Regions from separate parts of the Bacillus sp. JJ1127 genome, predicted to be linked through region 1. Evidence: riboswitches for the same ligand, from Rfam matches in the RefSeq annotation. Region 1 holds a riboswitch; the other holds the start of a gene.

Region 1 (7,843 bases):
GTTGGAATTATCGTGGCCTACCACGGGAGTCATGCCGAACAACTCGATACTCCAATTGTAAAACACTTACGAAAAAGCCAACAAGATTCAACCATTACACTAGAGAAAGAAGCAGAACTCGATGAATATTACATTGACACATTATCTGTTTCGAACTCATATGGCGGACGTGGCATTGGCTCAAAATTAATTAAAACCGCTGAAAATGATGCCTTTGAAAAAGGCTACGAGAAAATTGCATTACTTGTAAATTTAGAAAACACGCGAGCTTTCTCTTTATATAAAAAACTTGGTTATCAAGAAGATAAAACGGTTATGCTTGTTGGAGAACCATACGCTCATTTAGTAAAACCACTATATAAAAAAGCCTTTGTTTCTTAAAAAAAGCACACGATTCTTTATTTGAATCGTGTGCTTCTATGTTAAATTGGTGTTTAAGGCAGTTCCATTCATCGCTTCATGAAATGTGTATTCTGTACATCCCCATGGCTTTCTATGGAAAATAGGCGGTCCAGACCAACCCCTTGCACGCAGTTCAGCACCAATCATTGTATTAAAATAGCTATGACCTACAAGTGCAATACGTCCATGTACAAGAGCATAACTAATCAGTGTATCAGCTGCTTGTTTTGCTCTTTCTAGCGCTTTTCGGTAAGACTCAACATCTTTAGAATATCCAACTATCCATAATGTACGGCCGATAACTGTCCATACTTCTGGTTTACATTTCACCCACTTAGGAGCAAAAAATCCAGAGGGTACTTCTGCTTCTCGAAAAAGAGCACTTTGTATAAAAGATAAAGAGTCCGTTAATTCTGCCGCTGACTGCACAGCACGTTTTTGATCACTCGTTACAATCAACTTTGCTGATTCAATGGCCTCAACTGTCTCAAGTGGTATTTTTGTCTCTTTGATCATATGATCTAAATCATATCGCTCCATCCATTCATGAAACGAAGTAACTGTCATTGGCTTTGTAGCACTATTCAAGCGACCGTGACGAATAAAAGAAATTCGCATTTTCTTCACTCTCCATTCACAGCTCATCAACTATATTATTATGCACTGTTACTTATCGTCATCATACCATGGAGATAAAGAAAGTCATACTCCTTTACATATCTGCACCGCTTTCATGATTTATGGAAGCATGTACACCATCTAATCCATCAAAATACGCACTTGTATCTTCGTTACGAATTAATTTTAATTGCTTATATGAGAATAGGAATAAAAGAATTGCTATAAAACTTCCAACAATTTCAAACATCATGTTACCGCCCCTAATTTCTCCCGCATTAACAGGTCATAATACCCTATCCTCAAATTTTAGCAACAAGCAAAACAAGTTGATGGGAAATAAAATGCCCGTAAATACCTTATTTAGTCCAACTTATGATTACAGGTGCTGTATCCCCTGACAATCACAGTATTATTTTATTATACCCCTATATAGTAATATAAGCACTGATTTATCCACTTTTTTCCTCTATAATTAGAAAATACTTTTATACATTTCTTATAAAGAGTGAATATTTTTCGTTTTTTTCTTTGAAAACATTTACAAATTAGGAAATATAGTTCAAAATAAAGGGAAATAAAAAAAGACTAGATTTGTTATTTTTTGAAAAAAACTATAACAAGGAGAGTTGCTTATGAAAATCGCAGAAACTGGAGATATTATCAAATTTAAAGGTGGAATGCAAGGCCGTGTTCAAAAAGTAAATAAAAACTCCGTTATTGTCGATATAACAATTATGGAAAATTACAGAGAACTAGATATGGAACCTCTTACAGTTGTAAATCACAAAAATTATACAGTTATCAATCAACATACATAATATAATAGAAAAAAGGATCCGTATACGATATACAGATCCTTTTTTCATTAACGATTATCAACTGTCTCAGGGTATAGATCATGATTCATCATACGATATTCTGCCATTTTCTCGTATTTTGTACCAGGGCGACCATAATTACAATACGGATCAATCGAGATACCACCACGTGGTGTGAATTTCCCCCACACTTCAATATAACGTGGATCCATTAATTTAATTAAGTCATTCATAATAACATTCATACAATCTTCGTGAAAATCGCCATGATTACGGAAACTAAATAAATATAATTTTAAAGATTTACTCTCTACCATTTTTTGTTCTGGAATATAGCTAATATAAATCGTCGCAAAATCTGGTTGTCCCGTTTTTGGACATAAACTTGTAAATTCAGGACAATTAAATTTTACAAAATAATCACGGTTTGGATGATTATTATCAAATGTCTCTAAAATTTCTGGACTATATTCAAATAAATATTTTGTATTTTGATTTCCAAGTAACGTTACATCCTTTAAATCCTCATCTAATCTTCCTGCCATTGTGTATACATCCCTTCAATTCGATTGGTAAGAATTCCTTATACGCCTCGCTTATTTCCCCATACTAATGCATGAAGCTGAGGTAATACTTTCGCATCATTCATCTCTTTACAATGAACAGCTTTTTCAATAAGCCATTCATATTTCTGCAGTAGTTTTCCAACAAGCATTGTATCATCCGCTGTTTTTATATCATCATTTCCAACTTGTAAGAAAAATGGTACATGCGGATAGCGTTCATGTACTTTTATTGCATATTCAAAGTCATGATCATCAAACACGACTACTTTCAAACTAAAATCTTTCCCTGCTAATCTTTCAATTACAGAATCTAACATGATAAAATCGGTTTTCATCTGTGAACTTGGCGGCTTTGGTGAGATGGTTACTTCATCGATATGGAGTAACCATTCTTGCCATTTACTTCCTTGTGTCTCAATAGCTGTACGAATCTGCTTTTCTTCTAATACATCCAGCAAACTCTCTATATTTTTCAGTAACACTGGATTTCCACCTGAAATTGTTACATGTGAAAAGTTTTCTCCACCAAGTTCAACAAGTTCACTCCAAATTTCGTCTGGAGTCATTTGTCTAATTTGCTCTTTTGCTGATCCATCCCATGTAAAAGCAGAATCACACCAAGCACAACTATAATCACATCCTGCTGTACGAATGAACATTGTCTTTTGACCCACAACCATTCCTTCTCCTTGAATTGTCGGGCCAAAAATTTCTAAAACAGGAATTTTACTCACCGAGCATCCACTCCCGTCTTACTTCCGCATAACTTGTTGGTGTTTCAAATAAGCGAACAAATTCAACACGTGCTCCCTTATATTCATCTGCACGATTCTCTTTTGTAAGTGCAGATGCCATCTTTTCATATATCCAAACGACCATATTTTCAGCAGTTGTATTCATCGCTGGTAATGTTTCATTTAAGTAACGATGATCTAAATAAATTTCAATTTCTTTTTTCCAAATTTCTTTTATATCTCCAAAGTCGATTGCAAGTCCAATCTCATTTACATATCCACTAATACCAAAAACAACTTTGTATGTGTGACCATGTAAATTTTTACATTTCCCTTCATAACAGTGCAAATGATGCGCTGCATCAAATGTAAATTCCTTGCTAACCATCACTCGTTTATTATGATATTTTAATTGCTCACGCTGAATATCCTTGTCCATTTTTTGTAAATTTTCTACAATGCGAAATCCAAAAAAGTTTTGTTCCATTATACATTCGCCCCTTCGCGTTCTTGTAGATACGTATCTAATCCTGCTTTACGAAGTTTACATGCTGGACATTCACCGCAGCCATCACCAATTATTCCGTTATAGCATGTTAATGTTTTTTCTCTAACAAACTCGAATGCACCAAGTTCATCTGACAATTTCCATGTCTCTGCTTTGTCAATCCACATAAGTGGTGTATGAATAACAAACGGGTAATCCATCGATAAGTTTAAGGTAACGTTTAACGATTTCACAAACACATCACGGCAATCAGGATAACCGCTAAAATCTGTTTCACATACGCCAGTTACAATATGACGTGCTCCAACTTGTTTCGCTAATACAGCCGCAAATGATAAGAATAGTAAATTTCGTCCATCTACAAATGTGGATGGTAATTCCCCTTCCTCATGCGTGATTTCCATATCCGTTCTAGTCAACGCGTTTGGAGCAAGCTGATTTAATAAACTCATATCTAGTACTGTATGTTTGATTCCTAGTTCTTTTGCAATATCTGCTGCGCAATCAATTTCTAACTTATGACGTTGATTATAATTAAACGTTACAGCTTCTACTTCTGCAAACTGGTGCATAGCCCAGAATAAACATGTTGTACTATCTTGACCACCACTAAAAACAACAACCGCTTTTTCTTTTTTCATTTCACTCATTCTCCTTCTCTACTACGAATAAGAAGAAAGAACGTTCTTGAACTGTCACAATAAAAAAACAAAACAATACCTAAGGATATTGTTGTTTCCATAGTTTTTTATAGAGGGAGTTCGCGAACCTCTCCCATGTCATACATGGAATTTCTTCTTTCATTGCCAACACATATTGTAACATACTGTGTATATCCAGAAAAACATCTGATTTTTCTGTCTTTCATTCAAGGTTAATATTCATTTTTTTGAATTTTAATAGTATGATTATATTGGCATTCAATATAAATCCATTTTAATTTTTCGACATCTAAATCCCTGCTATGCAGAATAAAAAGTAACCTACACTCGTTTGCTCTTTCTGTTTTTACTTCGCATGTGGCAGAAAAAGGCCCTGACCGCTTCTATGCATGGCCAGATGCTCTCTCCCACCTAAAAAGAGGGGTTTTATGTCGGTTTTTTAATTGATGTATATATACAAAAAATAGAAAGGCGGACATGCATCTGAAACACTTTATTATTTACCTCTTTTTAAACATATTATCGATCCTCGTTATGATGCTAATGTATCACTTGTTTTGGAATCAAAAAGGGAAACATTCGCCTAAACTGAATTCAACTATGTTTATATTATTTTGCAGCGTTGCCACAATTCTTTGTATTTCTTTTGCTGCAAAAACAACTAATGGATTTCAATTTGATATGCGTCATATCGTATTAGTTATCAGTACTTTAACTGGAGGCCCTGTTGCCGGTGGGGCCATTTTAATTGTATTAAACATATACCGTTTCTTAATAGGAGGAATAGGAGTCTTTCCATCCGCCGTCGGTTCTATTCTTTTATATGTCGTCCTACTTTCCACATATAAATTTTTCAACAAAGGATCGAATCATATAAAAATTATACTTGCCATTTTATATAGTCTTACATATGGATTCGTTTGGGTTCCTGCTTTTCTTCTCAAAGTACCTAATTCTGAATACTATCTTCCTTATATTGTTGCGTATGAACTATGTGCAATAATTGGTACAATTCTTATTCTGTATTTATTGAACATACTTCAATTGCAAATTCGTTTACAGGAAGAACTTATTAACGCTGAGAAGTTTCATCTTATTGGGGAAATGGCTGCTTCTATTTCCCATGAAATTCGTAATCCTTTAACTTCAACAAAAGGTTTTTTACAACTTCTACAATCTGACGACTGCTCTGAAAAAGATCGAAAGTTATATACAGAAATAGCTATCCATGGGATTGAACAAGCAAATCATGTTCTCACAGATTATTTAACATTTGCAAAACCAAGTATTGAGAAAGAACAAGTGTTACAACTAGAAGATGAATTACTTCATGCACTATCTCTTATTACGCCACTAGCTAATTTAGCAAATGTTCGTATACATTACATAAAACAAAGTAGCCCGTTTCTTATTTCTGGCGAAAAACAAAAATTCAACCAATGCTTGTTAAATATTCTTAAAAATTGTATTGAAGCTATGCCTAAAGGTGGTGATCTGATTCTCACATTAGTGCCTGATCATAAGCATATACGATTGTATATAAAAGACAATGGAATCGGTATGGATCCAGAACAAATGAAACGCCTTGGCTCTCCTTTCTATTCTACGAAAGAGAAAGGAACCGGACTTGGGATGATGGTCGTATTCAGCGTCGTCAAAGCAATGGATGGAAAAATTGATATTACAAGTGAAAAAGGTATTGGTACAACCTTCCTATTAACTTTTCCACTCATACAAAAAACGTGATGAAATGATCATCACGTTTTTTCAGTTTCATCCACAAGTTCAGCAAAAGTCTTTACTTTTCCATGTGGTTTTTGATTTTCTTTTCGCGCTTTCCAAGCACGTTCTTCTTCTTTTTTCTTCTTTGACATACTCTCAGCTCCTTCTTATCCTTTCCTCATGTATTATTCCAAAATAAGAAGAAAAAATATGCATTACTCCAATATATAAAGTGAAACTTTAATCAGTGGGGGTTTTCTTCATCCCCCACTGATTATTAGTTGAACGAATCGGGCTTTTACAAGTGCTCATCTTCATCCTTAGCTTTTTTATTTCCGCTGAAATTAGAGGTGAATGCAACTAGCAGGATAAAATAAAAGAAGTGAACCAACTAACTATTGGCTCACTTCTTTTATTCCAAATGATACGCACTCTATCTTTGTAAAATAGCATATTTCGCTTCTTTCAATTGCGTAAGATGTCTCTGTTCGTGTAAATCAAGAAATTGAATCCATTGATATAAATTAAGTTCATGAAAAACAGGATGCTTTAATGAATTTTCAAGTAATTCTTTTTCATCTATAACACCATGGAGCGTATGCAATAATTCTTGTCGTGAATGATCAAGTAACTGAATCACTTGCTGTTTTTTCATTAATGTTTCCGTTGGTTGCATTTGTTGAGGAGCTTCTCGTTTGTGTGTCCGATCAAGAGTAAGCTGGAGGTCTTTGAATGGAGCTTCTTTTCTTTCCTTTTTTTGCAAAGCATATACAAGAGCTGATGTAACAGATTGTTCAATGAGATGTAAATGATGCAAAATTTGAATAATACTCCATTTATCACGCCGAGGCTTCACATTCACTTCTGTATCATTTAGCATCTCTATTTCTGATAGCAGTGTACTTCTTGTAGATTGTAATGATTGCAGCAAAGTTTCTAAACTAACATCCATATTAGATTGAAGCATAATTCTCCCTCCTCTTTTTGGTGAAAAGAGGTGCTTCTTATTTAGAAACACCTCTTTTAAATAAATCTGAATTTTCTTTTATTATCTCATTATTTGATACATGTGTCGATGATAAACCTTAAAAAAACAGTATATGTTTTTTACAATTTTGTGTCATCTACCGCACGTAACCATGCTTGAATCTCCGTAATTACTCCTTGTACACAACCCTCTGTAAATGGAGATGTCAAATTCGCAATTTCTACTAATTGTAGGAAGGATTGACTTCCTCCCTGTTTACAAAGGTTCACATAATCTTCCCATGCTTCCTGTCTATTGTCCCGTGCACGTTTCCAAAATTGTAATGCACAGATTTGAGCTAATGTGTAATCAATATAATAGAAAGGCGAGTTATAAATATGACCTTGACGTTGCCAGAATCCACCACGTTCTAAATAATCATTATCCTCATAGTCTCGATGTGGTAAATACTTTCTCTCTATATTACGCCATGCTGCTTTACGCTCTGCTGGCGATGCCTCTGGATTTTCATATACATAATGCTGGAATTCATCAACAGATACGCCATATGGTAAGAATAACAATGCTGAACTTAAATGAGAGAAATAGTATTTATCTGTATCTTCTTCAAAAAATAATTTCATCCATGGCCATGTGAAAAACTCCATGCTCATAGAGTGAATTTCACACGCTTCATACGTTGGCCAATTATACTCTGGAATTTCGTACTTGCGACTTTCGTATACTTGAAAAGCATGACCAGCTTCATGTGTTAACACATCAATATCACCAGACGTTCCGTTAAAGTTTGAAAAAATGAACGGCGCTTTATAATTTTCAATA
Region 2 (7,843 bases), on a different contig from region 1:
GTCCAAAATGAACGGAAAAAGCAATATTTAAATTCCATAAAATAATGCCAATAATAATACAAAGACTATACAAAAAGGCTTCTTGCTTGGTTACTTTTGTAAGTAGTGAGCTAAGTGTACTCCCATATACACCAAACCAAAAAACAAGATTTAATGGATTGGATATCGCAATTAAAAATCCAGCCATAAAGGACTGCTGAAGCCCACCTACCTCTTCTTGTTTATATTCCATATTCGAGTGTAAAATTCCTTGTTTTACACTTTGGAACCCTAAATAAAACAGTAAGAAAAATCCTGTGCAATACATAAAGGCTTGTACATATGTATACATAAATACAGAAGATAAACCAAAATAAATAAGGAGCATAAATAAAATATCTGCACTCATTCCTCCTATTCCAACAACCCAAGCGTGCCAAAAACCACGTTCAATTCCTCTTTTTAACATTTCAATATTAATTGGTCCTACTGGTGCAGCTAATGAAATACCTAGTACAATTTGCTGTATAATTACTCCAAACATCGCTCTATCCTTTCTATTCCTTTTTCTATTAGCAAATGAGAAAACTACGAAAAATAGACTAGCTTTTACGAAAAAATATACATAATTAAAATGTCCTTTTTTATCCAAAATATGCAAAAAAGCCGTCCATGGGCGGCTTTCATTTTTCTACTTTATGATGAAATGGACATTTTCCTTTAATCGGTTCAATGTCGTCTCCAATAAAATATTGCTTCCACTCTCGATGGTCAGGATCACCGTAGTGGCTAATATTCGGATGCTTTGGCAACTGATCCCACTTTTCAACCCGCTCTCTAACCATTTGCCGTGAATAGGAACCTTTTGGTCGATCCCCTTCTAGTCCATCAAAAATGATACGCGGTTGAAATCCAATAATAAGTGAGTTCCCTAAATGCCGCGTTTTTCTTTGTTTGTAAGCAGGCGCATTTCCAAACGCAAACATAGGCTCGCCGCCAAACGAAAATTCCCATAAATGATGATCTGGATTTTCGGGAATTTTTTCAGGCCATGGCTGTTCATCTGCTTCATGTAAATATTGTAGTACTCTCCAAAAATAGGACCGGTAATGTTCAATGGACTGTTCTTCAAGTTCTGGTTCTACAAAAAGAAAAAAACCCCTTCTTACAACTGGTCGTTCGTGCATTAGATCTAAAAAAGAAAGCATCGTATGCGGTAAATGATTCCAATCATCATGGGAAAGAAACGAATACCGAAGTTCATTCTTCTTTAAGGCCGTTAATCCAAAATAGCACGGAAAGGTTGGATCCAATACAACATGAGAAAAATTTGTAAACTCCTCAGAAACCCAACTCGGTATATCTACCCTATTTTTCATTCCTTCATTATCTAATAGATAAGACTGATCCATTCTCTCACCTCACTATGTACAGCATTCACTTAAACATATTAAAAAGTGAACTCGTCCTATACCATGAAAAAAACTTGAGTGGAAAATTATTTAAAAATACAAAAAGATAAAAACGCTTACTTGACTAAAATCTACCATTTCGTGTATATTTAAATTATCATTTAGCAGAATATTCGAGAATATAGCATTTTTAGTTTTATGAATTTGCAAACATTTCAGGCGAATGTTACTAAATGAAAAGTAATCGTTTTTTAGGAGGAATTGTAACATGCAAGGAAAAGTAAAATGGTTTAACAACGAAAAAGGTTTTGGATTTATCGAAATGGAAGGCGCTGACGATATATTCGTACATTTCACAGCTATTCAAGGCGACGGCTACAAAGCTTTAGAAGAAGGTCAAGAAGTATCTTTCGACATCGTTGAAGGTAACCGCGGACCTCAAGCTGCTAACGTAGTAAAACTTTAATCCAACATATAACAGGAGGTTGCCTACTAGGCAACCTCCTTTGTTATTCCTTTGTATATTTCCTTTTTGCAGAGTAAAAACTATGTGAAATGTAACAGAATACAAAGGAGGAATCGACAATGGGTTCACATGTAAATGATTTTGAAGAAGTAAAATTCCGCGTAGAAACGGCACAAAAAATGGTAGGTTCTGCGACAATTACAATGGATCCAGAATCACTAGAGCATGCGACAAATGCAGTCGAATCTGCACGTTCACAGCTTGAAATCATGAAATCTGTTGCGACAGATTTAGATGAGCCATTCTTAATGAATGAAGAAAAAAAGTTAAGTAAATGTGAACATCAATTACAAGAAGCTAAGCATTGAAAAAACATCCAGAGAGCTACCTCTGGATGTTTTTTCATGATAATTGATCTCCATATTTTTTTAACCTTTCGCCAATGGTACATTGCCGAATACAAAAAGAATGAGCGTAATACTTACTACGTGTTGTTCTATAATGTTCTTGCAAAAAACATCCTTCACAGTATGTTTCTAATAAATCATTTACCTCTGTAATGAGCTGCTTTTTATTCACCGCTGCACCTCTCTATTCGGTTATTTCTTTATGACTGTCGATAGCTGTTCCTTCCAATGCTTGCGTTGCTAATTGATGTGCCTCTTTATTTTGTTTTCTTGCTACTGGCTCACAGACAAGCTTTAATTTCATTTGCTTTGCTTTTTGTTCAATCTGATCTAAATAGTGATTCAAATGTTCATCATAACAAGGCCATTCTCCAGCTAATTGCTGTAAGGCCACTTGGGAATCGCCATGAAGTGTAATCGATTCATATTTAATCCCTAATTCCTCCAGTACATTCATTCCATATAATAATGCCGCATATTCCGCCTCATTATTATCATATATCCCCTCTATGTACGCATTACGGCGAACTCGGTAATTTCCATTCCCTTTTCTATAGTAAATACATATACCAATCCCTGCTTCTTTTGTTTCCAGGTCATACCCACCATCAAAGTACATACGAATGTCTTGTGGTTCTTCTTCTACTTGCTTACTGAGCTTTTTCATTTCTTTTAGCGTCCATTCCGCGTCCATCTCATCGTAAAATACAAGTTCTCTTACTCTTCCTGTTTTCTCAAAATCAGCTGCAAATTGAAGTGTCTCTTCTATACTCATATAATCTGTTGTTAATTCTGTTTGAAGATTAGACTTTGTTTTATATAGCCAATGTATTTTATATTTCATACTCATTTCCCCTTATATAAGACTTCGTATTTTTATTATATTTTACCAATAGTCATAGTATTATATTCGAATGTCAACTTTTAAAATACAAAAGAGCTGCTCCATATTGGAAGCAGCTCTTTCTATTCATGTTACATAAATCTATTAAATTGCACTCGTTTATTCATCCAATACATAACCGGCATACCAATTGCCATCACAACAAATTCACCAGCTGCGCATGTAAGCCATGTAAATAAAAATGGCAGGTCAAATGCAAGATGAAGTTCAATTGCTATCATAAACATTGTAACTGTAAAGATAACTGTATTAAAAATCATACGAGCCCAAACACCCTTAATAAAACGCATGGAAATAATCGTAGCAAGAAGTGCAAGAATGGATTGCCCTACTCCAAATACTAAATCATACGCAATCATAGGGGAGAAAAAGAGATTTGTTAAAAATACGCCTAAGACAATTCCATAAATCGATTTCTTATTAAATACAACGAGATGATTAAACATCTCCGAAATACGAAATTGTACATTCGTAAAGCCAAACGGCTGAATAAGTGCGGAAACAGCAATGTATAATGCCGCTAAAATACCATTACCAACTAATGTTTTTATATTCATGACAAAATCTCCTTAGTTTTTTTACGTGGGATGGTTTCGAACCACGTGATTCGTTTTTAAACAACAATTTTATATTGTACGCAATAGACAACCATTCGTCAATAGATTTCTACCATTCACTACCCTTTTTCGAATAGACAACGTATAATAAAGGATATGAAGAATTTAGGAGGTTTCGCTTCATGACAGCAACAATCCAAAATAAAAAACTGATCGTTTCCCTCTCTGAAAAAGGTGCAGAGTTACAAAGCATTCGCTTAAAAGAAGATAACACAGAATATATGTGGCAAGGTAATCCTAAATATTGGGGACGCTGTGCACCAATTTTATTCCCAATTATCGGTAGATTAGTGGACAATACATATTATGTAGATGGTAAACCTTATTCATTAACACAACACGGCTTCGCTCGCGACCTTACATTTTCCATAAAAGAGCAAAGTGAAACAAAAATTACTTATGCAGTCTCCAGCAATCGAGAAACTTCACAAAAATATCCGTATGAATTTGAGTTGTCTGTTTCTTATGAGCTAGATGAGCAAAATATACATGTTACTTACGAAGTACATAACCCTGCTTCTAAAGAAATGTTCTTTTCTATCGGAGCACATCCAGGCTTCAATTGTCCATTAGTAGAAGGTGGGTCATTTACAGACTACCATTTATCATTTCATGGCCCTGAACATTTAGAAACAAGCATACTAGAAGGCGCATTTCTTTCAAAAGAAAAACGACTCATCGCTAAAAATACGACCGAATTACCACTTACATACGATTTATTCAAAAATGATGCCCTTATTTTTGAAAATATGAATACAAGTGAAATTTCTATTCGCTCTCATAAACATAATAAGTTTGTAAAAGTAGCATTTGAAGGCTTCCCATTTGTCGGTGTGTGGACACAAAGTAATGATGCTCCTTTCTTATGTATTGAACCTTGGTATGGCATTGCTGATGAATTAGAACCAGCTAAAGATTTCAAAGAGAAAAAAGGTGTGCAATCCTTACAAGCGAATGAAACATTTACATGCCGCTACAGCATTACAATTGGATAAAATGCATTTTTATTTTCGTATTTTCTATCCCCCTCCTTTAGAAATTTTTAGGCGGGGGCTTACTATAAGCTAACGCTATATAAATAATGGAGGTATTAAGTTTTGATCGAAGTATATATTGATGGTGCATCAAAGGGAAATCCGGGGCCTTCTGGTGCTGGCGTTTTTATTAAAGGCGTACAACCGCCAGTGCAATTATCACTACCGCTTGGAACGATGTCTAACCATGAAGCAGAATATCATGCACTACTCGCTGCATTAAAATATTGTACAGAACATAACTATAGCATTGTATCTTTTCGCACAGATTCTCAACTTGTTGAACGTGCAGTAGAAAAAGAGTATGCAAAAAACGAAACGTATGCACCACTTTTACAAGAAGCGCTGGCGTACATCGAGAAATTTGACCTTTTCTTTATAAAGTGGATTCCAAGCAGTCAAAACAAAGTTGCTGATGAATTAGCAAGAAAAGCTATTTTACTAAATGAATGGGGGTCATAGCGTGAAAAAAGGGTGGATTGCTCCTCTTGCTTTATTATTTGTCTCCTTTATTTGGGGAGCCACATTTGTCGTCGTTCAAAATGCAATGTCATTTGTTGGTCCATTTACGTTCAATGGTGTTCGATTTTTATTCGCTGGAATTATTTTGTTATTCGTCCAAATCATGTTTTCGAAAAAAACTTCAAAACAACAAATTCAAGATAGTAGTATCGCTGGATTAATTGTCGGATTCTTCTTATTTATCGGTTATTTATTACAAACATTTGGATTAATTTATACCACTTCCTCTAAAGCAGGATTTTTAACTGGACTCAGCGTTGTTATGGTTCCAATTCTTTCATTTATCTTTTTGAAACAAAAAGCTACACCTTTTATCGTACTCGGCATTATCGCTGCTACAGCTGGCTTATATTTACTAACCGCTGGTGATTCTTTTCAATTCAATATTGGAGATATGCTTGTTCTCGGCTGTGCAATTGCCTTTGCGGCACATATTCTGATTAATGGGATCTTTTCCAAAAAGATATCCCCTCTGTTATTAAGTACATCTCAAGTATTGTCCGTTGGAATTTTCTCTACCATCTGTGCTTTTTTATTTGAGGATTGGGAGAAATTATTTTCAATCTCTTTATGGATGAATGATGCCTTTTTATTTGCTCTACTTGCAACATCCTTATTTGCAACAGCAATCGCTTTTTTTATTCAAACAGCTGCGCAAAAGCACACCTCTCCAACGAGAGTCGCCATTATTTTCGCAATGGAACCTGTCTTTGCTGCATTAACAGGCGTTCTTGTTGCAAACGAACAACTTTCGATTTCCGCAATACTTGGTTGCCTTTGTATTTTCTTAGGCATGATTTTCGTTGAACTTCCTTCAAAACAAAAAAAAGAAGCGCAGGCTGCGTGAAGTTATGCTTGTAACTTCCGCATAAAAGCCTTTGCGCTTTTTTTGTCCGTAATTCTCTCTTCTTTCAACCTCTCTAACAGCGCCACAAAATAACTCCCATCAAACTGTAATTGATGTTTAATCGTCGCTTCAATCGCTGCGTTCACAATTCCATCAGATGCACCCGTATATCCTTGACCAAACATAATAAATCCTTGTGCTTCTTCTGATAATTTGAATCCTTTTGTATGTAAGAATGAAAGATAATCTTGCACTGTTTGCATGCTGTTCCCACCTAATTCAAAAAATTGTCCCTTCCCTATCATACATGTTTTTAGACTTTATGAGAATGAATTTTCTTTGACACCTTCTTTATATTGACTTGCTTTTCGATATGATAAAAACAACATTGCCATCGCAAGTAATTCAAATATCGCGCCTATATAACCAAGATAGACAATGGAACTATACTTCAAAATAAATCCACCAACAATCGCTCCTATAGCAATCCCTATATATAACGTTGAAGCGCTTAAAGATAACACGACCGACGGTGATTTATATTTGAAAGTTCACTAATTTTCACTTTTCATCCCTCCCCTTGGTTATATTGTAAGGTGTTACATGATGTGAAGGTCAACAATGAAATTGGAATAATTTCATTATACAAACAGGATTTACTGACAACATCTAGAAGTAGATACAGTGAAACTTGAATCAACAGTGACTTTCTTCATGCCTCACCTATCTTCTTTACTCTGTTCGGAATATTGACCTGAGAAGACGTTTGCCCAAAAATAACGGAATGAAAAGAGAGTCATACATTTTACTCAAAAAGGAGATATTTAATGAAACAAGCCCTATTAATTATTGATGCCCAACAAGAGCTTATTGACGGTAACGAACAAGAAGCTGCCGTATTTCATAAAGACCAATTATTAGCTGCAATAAATGTAGCCATTCAAAAGGCTCTTCAATCAAATGCTCTGATTATTTTTGTCAGAGATACTGATGTTGCTTCCGGTATAGGACGAGGATTTCAAATACACAAGGAAATTACAGTACCTCCTGAAGCAGTCATTATAGATAAACAGGCTACCAATTCGTTTTATAACACTTCTTTACAGACCCTTTTAAAAGAGAAAGAAATCGGTCATCTCATTATAGGAGGATGCAAAACTGAACATTGTATTGATACTGCCGTTAGAACCGCAACCGTACAAGGATTTGATGTCACTTTAATACAAAATGGCCACTCAACGACCGATTCTACCATTCTATCAGCACAACAAATTATCGAACATCATAATAAAACACTACATGGTCATTATAATGTCGACCATTTTTCTATTGTAAGGGATATTGAAGAAGACCTCTTCCATCCTACTCACAATCAATATCGTGAATGATACAATAAAATGAAACTTTAATCAGTGGGGGGGTTTTTCATCCCCCACTGATTATTAGTTGAACGAATCGGGCTTTTACGGGCAGTTTATCTCCCACCTTACTTCTTTGCTTCCGCCAAATTTTGAGGTGGGAGTATTACTGCCCGTTAATGCGGGATAAACGAAAAGAATCCTTATTCGATGTACTGCACCCCCAATTGTTAGGCACCGTCTAACAATTGGGGGTGCTTTTCTTATAGATAAATTTACAAAGAACAGTTCTAATGC

What was found. Region 1 has a riboswitch for preQ1 ahead of queC (7-cyano-7-deazaguanine synthase QueC). Riboswitches for the same ligand answer to the same signal wherever they lie in the genome.
Region 2: linked by a shared signal. The riboswitch ahead of V7183_RS12205 (QueT transporter family protein) and the one ahead of queC (7-cyano-7-deazaguanine synthase QueC) in region 1 are both predicted to bind preQ1.

What each region holds. Positions count from the first base shown of each region.
Region 1 is NZ_JBALQK010000235.1:6,647-14,489, forward strand. It holds gene V7183_RS20765 (GNAT family N-acetyltransferase) at 1-381, shown strand, start outside; gene V7183_RS20770 (histidine phosphatase family protein) at 418-1,020, opposite strand; gene V7183_RS20775 (hypothetical protein) at 1,115-1,273, opposite strand; gene V7183_RS20780 (YkvS family protein) at 1,656-1,841, shown strand; gene queF (preQ(1) synthase) at 1,889-2,386, opposite strand; gene queE (7-carboxy-7-deazaguanine synthase QueE) at 2,425-3,141, opposite strand; gene queD (6-carboxytetrahydropterin synthase QueD) at 3,134-3,628, opposite strand; gene queC (7-cyano-7-deazaguanine synthase QueC) at 3,628-4,290, opposite strand; PreQ1 riboswitch class I at 4,384-4,427, opposite strand; gene V7183_RS20805 (ATP-binding protein) at 4,849-6,057, shown strand; gene V7183_RS20810 (DUF6254 family protein) at 6,069-6,185, opposite strand; gene V7183_RS20815 (DinB family protein) at 6,467-7,000, opposite strand; gene V7183_RS20820 (M3 family oligoendopeptidase) at 7,141-7,843, opposite strand, start outside.
Region 2 is NZ_JBALQK010000108.1:2,369-10,211, reverse strand. It holds gene V7183_RS12235 (LysE family transporter) at 1-523, opposite strand, end outside; gene V7183_RS12230 (YqcI/YcgG family protein) at 663-1,391, opposite strand; gene cspD (cold-shock protein CspD) at 1,660-1,857, shown strand; gene V7183_RS12220 (DUF2564 family protein) at 1,977-2,225, shown strand; gene V7183_RS12215 (zinc-finger domain-containing protein) at 2,260-2,436, opposite strand; gene V7183_RS12210 (ribonuclease H family protein) at 2,449-3,108, opposite strand; gene V7183_RS12205 (QueT transporter family protein) at 3,240-3,725, opposite strand; PreQ1 riboswitch class I at 3,732-3,776, opposite strand; gene V7183_RS12200 (aldose 1-epimerase family protein) at 3,908-4,780, shown strand; gene V7183_RS12195 (reverse transcriptase-like protein) at 4,883-5,281, shown strand; gene V7183_RS12190 (DMT family transporter) at 5,283-6,188, shown strand; gene V7183_RS12185 (DUF6123 family protein) at 6,191-6,451, opposite strand; gene V7183_RS12180 (hypothetical protein) at 6,509-6,643, opposite strand; gene V7183_RS12175 (isochorismatase family protein) at 7,016-7,576, shown strand.